2 regions of the Lactobacillus sp. B4007 genome follow, and region 2 is predicted to be linked to the other one. Evidence: predicted binding sites of a transcription regulator. Region 2 holds the regulator's gene; the other holds the start of a gene.
What was found. The regulator LexA, encoded in region 2, represses DNA repair genes until DNA is damaged. The targets are predictions, from matches to a motif close to CNAACANNTGTTNG.
Positions count from the first base shown of each region.

Region 1: the regulator LexA is predicted to act here: its motif matches at 1,881-1,894, upstream of xerS (tyrosine recombinase XerS).

Region 1 covers NZ_JAFNPA010000002.1:394,144-397,571, forward strand. The annotation lists gene J3U54_RS05000 (helix-turn-helix domain-containing protein) at 1-272, opposite strand, end outside; gene xerS (tyrosine recombinase XerS) at 1,938-3,011, shown strand; gene J3U54_RS05010 (NUDIX hydrolase) at 3,064-3,428, opposite strand, start outside.
Region 2 covers NZ_JAFNPA010000003.1:186,840-190,267, reverse strand. The annotation lists gene J3U54_RS06155 (ABC transporter ATP-binding protein) at 1-218, opposite strand, end outside; gene J3U54_RS06150 (YneF family protein) at 292-507, opposite strand; gene J3U54_RS06145 (DUF896 domain-containing protein) at 577-825, opposite strand; gene lexA (transcriptional repressor LexA) at 978-1,601, shown strand; gene J3U54_RS06135 (MerR family transcriptional regulator) at 1,642-2,001, opposite strand; gene J3U54_RS06130 (hypothetical protein) at 2,064-2,360, shown strand; partial or broken gene J3U54_RS06125 (nucleoside phosphorylase) at 2,635-3,401, opposite strand.

The sequences.
Region 1 (3,428 bases), on a different contig from region 2:
AGAACCTTCTTGATGAATACCGGTGTATTATCATGATGATTTTCAACCTTAACTTCTTTGAAGCGGTAAGCATTCATAATAATATCCGGCGTAGTAGTATTCAAAGCTCTAGCAATAGAATCCAATTTTTGAATACTAATGTTTTGGTTCTTAGTTCTTTCAAGACGTGAAATAAAGTTAACTGACAAATCGCTTAATTCAGCGAGGTCCTCCTGTGTCAGCTTCTGCTCACGTCTACGACGGCATATCTCTTTTCCTAAATTTATACTCATGGAATAAATTCAACCCTTTCAAAAATATAATTCCATATTACATAATAACAGATTAATTATGGAATTAAAAACTAAAACAATAAAAATAATGAATAAAACGCTTAAATTCAACTAAAACTTAAACAAAAACAGTCAAATAAAAACACTTTAAACTATACCCCAGATAGTATTGTAGGACAAAATAGAAAAAAATCAAATAAAAACTACTAAAAAAATCAACTTAAAATGGAAATTGAAAAAGTGGCAAATACTATTTTGCCTATTGGAAGGCTTGATTGGCAATGAAGTCCAAAATATGGTTAAGAATAGTTTTACCAAAAAGGGTAATAATATATAACATCAAGATGGAAAGCGCTTATTAATTTATTTTGAAAAACTGGCAATAATTAGCAAAATTGCTAAAAAGCAAAAGAAACAGTTCCAAAAATAATAAAATTCGCACAAACAAAAATTGCTCACAATTCTAAGAAAAATTTATAATCGCTTCAAAATTGAATAAGCAAATTAAACCAATTATTACACTAAATACATCAAATTAAAAAAGATAATTTGACGGTTGCTACAAACTTAAATAAATGCAGGTCCTAAGAAAGTAAATAAAGGGTATAGCAAGTGAAAATGATTCAATCCGTAAGACAACTTCGTATAATATATATTATGTAAAGCTATCTCAGTTTTATCAATGACTGCCAGTTGTTTTAGTAGAAGTGCGTTTTGCCAAAATCTGTTAATAATCAACGACAATCGACCTAATATTACTATTTAAGTTTTAAGCAGTAGTTAGTTTAATTCCTCTTAGCTTATTCGACAAATCTTACACTACTGACTTTAGAGAGTCTTAATAATTTTCAATAAAGGTAGTTTTATTGCTGAAATAAAACTATTGTCGTCAAGAAAACTAGTGGAAGTTAATTAATGACACACTTGATAAACTTGATGTTTTCACGGTTAGTTTGAGCAAGCAAAAGCGTTCTGTTGCTGTTTAACTATAAGATATCTTGGTGAGGAATTTGAACAAGTAAATGAAGATCACCACTAGCATGTATGAACTGAACGCAAAAATTATTCTCTGCCAGGATACATTTGCTGGTAGAGTACTAAAATTTTACCCTGTATGGTTTGCTGCTTAAAATGCTTTAGTTATCGGGCTAAATAATCAAAATTTTATTTTGGTATCATTAAAACTATAATTTTAATGATAAGTAAAAATAGCTATCTGACAGGCTTTTGCTGAATTTGCTTAAATCTAACTCAAAAAAAATTATAAAAATGATTATATAACTTTTGTTAAAACCATTTGCAAAATATTCTAGTAATTAAAGTTTTAACTATCAGCTTGGCAACTTGGGATTTGGACTGTTTAAGATTTTAAGCTGGCGGTTTTTGGCCGGATTTATTCAAAATATCTGTTTTTTACCCTCCTGCGTGTTTCTTAATAAAAAGGTTTCCCTCACAAGGCTAAAGAACGCAATTTATCCTGCTTAAGTTACCTAAAATGGTGCTGACCAAGTATTCTTTAACGTGGTCAACTTCCACTTATTATTGCAGTTAAATTAGCCTTATTAAGCCTCTTCTTCCCCGCTTCCCACTCTTTCACTATAAAAAAGACAAACATACATTCAGATTTTGCTATATAATAGTTAGTAAAAAAGCTAGGAGAACTACGTGGAAACAAAAAAGTATTTGGATCTCATCCAAGAAGAATTAAATAAGATGCCGGATTTTGTTAAAGAGTACAATTTTGGTACTAGTCATTCTTTAGCGACATCGTACCAGTATCTTACAGAAATTAGACGTTTTTTTGATTGGCTTCGTCATGAAGGTATTTCCCCTGCTGATACCAATCAAAAAATTAGTATTGAAACTTTGGCGACTTTGCACCGAAACGATATTATGCTCTATATCAATTATTTGGGCCATGTTCGAAACAAGCAAGGTAATTTAAATTCACCGACAACGATTAACCGGTCAATTAATGCGTTGCGTTCCTTATTCAAATTTTTAACTATTACCGCTGATAATAATGATGGAAAACCATACTTTGAACGAAATGTAATGCTGAAGATTGACTCACTTAACAATACTGAGACGTTAAATTATCGTGCACATGTTTTGGAATCGCATATGTACACCGGGAAATTAAAATATCAGTTTTTAGATTTTATTGCTAATGAATTTGAAAAGCAGTGCAATGTTCATGCGCTACCTAGTTTTAAAGTCAATAAGGAGCGTGATATGGCTATTATTGCTTTAATTCTTGGAACCGGTATTCGTGTTTCAGAATGTGCCGGAATTGACCTTACCGATTTGAATTTAAAAAAGGCTACCTTAGATGTCACCCGTAAAGGCGGACAGCGCGATAGCGTGCCGATTGCTCAATGGACACTAAACTATATATCCGACTATAAAAAAGTCCGCAGACAGCGTTATATGGCCTCAAAAAAGGAAACAGCTTTCTTCCTCACAAGGTGGCATCATCAAACAAAAAGAATTACGACTAATGCTATTGAAAAAATGGTTAATAAATATTCTGCTGCTTTTGGGCATCCACTAACTCCACATAAATTGCGGCATACACTCGCTTCCGAATTATATGATGTGACCAAAGACCAGGTGTTAGTAGCACAGCAACTTGGACAAAAGGGTACCTCGGCTACCGATTTATACACGCACGTTGACCAAAAAAAGCAACGAGCAGCTTTAGATAGAATTGCTACAGCTAAAGATAAAAAAGAATAGCTAAGAAAAAAGAACTCCAATAATGTTATGTGGAGTTCTTTTTAGTTTTGTTTTAATCAAATAAAACTTGCCAGTTTGCGGCCTTATGAGCATCAAAACAAATTTTAATTTCTTCCGGTGTATTTCTAATAAGTGAAAGCGGCGGCAAATTGTCTAAGGAAAAATAGTCGCATTCAGTTGTTTCAGTATTTTTTACAAAATCTCCACCTAAGTCATGACATAAAAAGATTACATTACAGACATTAATTGCTCGCTCAGTTCGGTCATGACCATGAACGTTAGTTTTGCTGTTTCTGATTGCAATTACTTGATCAATTGCAATCTTTCGGCCCGATTCTTCCCGAGCTTCTTTAATACAGTTTTGCGCAACTGATAAATTTGGCTCGCACCAACCGCCAGGCATTGACCAATGATCAT
Region 2 (3,428 bases):
AAGCCATATAATAGTAGTGCCGCGAAAATGATTGTCAAAATTAACAAGCCATATTCTTGCCAAGAAATATGTCCTTTATCGAGCTGATCAGCCATTAGTCCTAATATTCGCGGTGGAACCAAATTAATTACAGACGTTAAAGCCAAGAAGGTCACACCAATTAGGTACCGTTTTTTCTCCTTTTTAAAAAACCATCCAAGCTTAAAAAATATACCCATTTTTCACCTTTCTTTCCAAATAAAAAGGCGGAGAAATAATCCTCCGTCTTTATTTTCAATTCAGTAAGATTGACTATTTTTGATGCTTCATCATGTTCATCACCTGGTTAACCTTCTTAGCGGAAGGCTTTTGCCCCATTTGTGACATCATGGCAACGATCATATCCTCACTGATTGGTGGATTATCTTTAAAGTATTTCTTCATGTATGCTCTTGCACCATAAAAACCGCCAACAAGGCCAATTAATAATGCAACAATAATTAAAACAATCTCTAATCCTAAATTCATAAAATAATCACCTCAATTTGTCCAATAGATATATCTTACCGAAAATCTAAGTAAATTTAAAGACGTAAATTAGTCTTTTCGTAAACCTTTCTTCCGCTGAGCTTTCTTTGCTTTTTCAGAAGTAATTTCCTTGCCATTTTTATCAATTATGACCAGGTTTTCAACATCTTGCTTAAAACCGGCACGAAAGTTCTTGATAAATTCTTGATGAAGCTTTTCACGTTCTTTTTCTTCTTCATCAGACAAACCTTCTTTTTCTTTCTTATGATATAGTTCGTTTATCCGATTAATCATCTTTTTTTCATTGTCTTCTGTCATTTTTTGCACCTCTTTCGCACTTCTCAATAAAAAGAGTCTACCCTATTTCAGCTAAGAAAAAAAGTTTAATTTCTTAGAACGCTTGTTTGTATTATGACTTAATTTCTGTTAGAATATGTTTATCAGCAAATAGACTATCATGGGAGCTAAAGATGACTAACAAACAAAGTTCAAAACAATTACAAATTTTACGTTATATCTATGACACAGTTGAAAAGCGCGGATTTCCGCCAACTGTGCGAGAAATCTGCCAAGGAGTTCAACTTTCTTCGACTTCGACTGTTCACGGTCATTTGTCACGATTGGAACGCAAAGGCCTTATTGTTAAGGATGCCACCAAGCCGCGAGCATTGGAAATAACAGACGAAGGTAAGAAAGCCATTGGCGTTAAGCCAACTGAAATTCCTGTTGTTGGTGTTGTTACTGCCGGTCAGCCAATTTTGGCGGTTGAAGATATCGAAGATTACTTCCCTCTTCCACCAGATTTAGAAAATGATGCTGGTGACTTGTTCATGCTACGTGTTCACGGGGAAAGTATGATTAATGCTGGTATTTTAAACGGTGACAATGTTATTGTTCGTAAACAAAGCTCAGCAACAAATGGTGAAATTGTTGTTGCCATGACAGATGAAAACGAGGCAACTGTTAAACGTTTTTATAAGGAAAAAGATCATTATCGTCTTCAACCTGAAAATGATAACATGGCACCGATTATTCTTAATAGTGTTCATATCTTAGGTAAAGTTGTTGGTCTTTACCGCAATAATATTAATTAGCTTTTTAGTCTGTTAGATCGTTTAATTAAAAACTGTTCATTTACTTGATGAGCAGTTTTTTTAGTGTTTTTTTCAATGCCACTAAAGCTTTTTTTCTATGGTGCAGTTCTCTGATTGCAGCATCATTTTCCGCTATTTTTTCTTCGATTAGCCGAAGATTTTGCTCATGCTGCTTTTTTGTGCCACATGACTGATCATGCAGTGCTTTGATTGCGCAAATTTCTTTTAGTGAAAAGCCCAATTCTTGTAAGTTTTTTATTTCCTGAAATGATTCTACTTCATTATCAGTAAACCAATAATTTTTTCCCTTTCGTATTGGCGTTAATAAGCTTAATTCAAGATAAAACCTAACTGTATCCTTAGTAGTATTCATTTTAGTGATAAATTCTTTTAAATACATGTATATCCTCCTTGACGTTGGGTAAACCCCCCATAGTTAAATAGCGTTAGGAGGAAAGAAAATTGAAAATTTCAACTAATTTATTGACTATTATTTACGGAACAATAATGATAATTGCGGCCTTAGCTAGCATCCCCAAAATTCCTGTTTGGTTAATCTGCTTAAACGTTATCGCAAGCGTTTTCTTAATACTGACCTGCTTAACTGGTTACCATAAATATGCGCCAATTTGTTTATTTGCACTCTTACTCATTGCGTTAATTAATGGCTATTGCCTAAAGGGAAGAATCAATTGGCTTCACTGGTTTATCAGACTGACCATAACTATTGCTTTAAGTTGGTTAAACTGGTGTTTTTAAAATAATGGCATTATTTAGTTTACAAAAGAGACCTTCTGTTTGCTATTTAATTCCACTTCAATATATTTGTTACCATTTTTAACGTTAAGTCAAGTATAATCGCTTTCATAAAAAGAATCTGATGACTTTCCACATCAGCTATGCTTTTTAACTTCACAAAGTTTTTGGTAATTTTTAGCAATAAATGCCGATATTACAACATTTTTATTTTATATTGTGAATAATTTAGGTGTTTCACTTTGGTTTCACAGCATTACTTTTCACAAAGTCAAAACTACAATTGATCTAGTATGCTTGTTGATAGTTCCAGTCCTTTACCATGCGCATCTTTACCCCAGCCACGTTCTTGATGATCCTCAATATCATTAAGTGAATCTGCAGTAAATAGAATTTGCGCAAAATCAGCTTGCCGAAATTGTGCACAAGCAGCCATTGCGGCACATTCCATTTCAACGCATGCAGCACCAAGTTTCTTAAATTGCTTGACCTTTCTAGCAGTTTCTCTGAAAAAACCATCAGTAGTCCAAGTCGTTACCTCTTTGACTTTAAAACCATTTTGCACCATCAAGTTTTCAGTTTTAGTTAAAAAGCTGAACTCAAATCAACGAAGTTGCCTGGCTCCATGTAATGAAAAGATGTTCCTTCATCACGAATGGCTTTGGTCGGAACCAAAAAATAATTTTCTGGCAGATCAACAAGTGTCCCTGCTGAACCGATTGCTAAAATCTGCTTGACACCATAGCTAATGAGCCAGTCTAGCATTTGAACCGCAGCAGGAGCGCCAAGCATTGCCTGACACAAAGTGATTTTTTCTTTTGGCATCTCCACCTCATAAATTAAGGTCACTTTACCAAAGCAATCGAATTGACCCAAAACTCGGTGCGGATGCTGAGCTAAGAAGTCATCAATTGCTTCTTGCGTTAAAAAGGCAAAGAGCAATTTTGCATGAAAGTGATAATGCGTTTCATTTCTTTCATGATCTGGTTCTAAAACCGCACGCGGAGTTGAATCAAAATCTAATAAAAATGGTTTGCTCATCAAATTACCTCCAAATTAAGATATTGATTA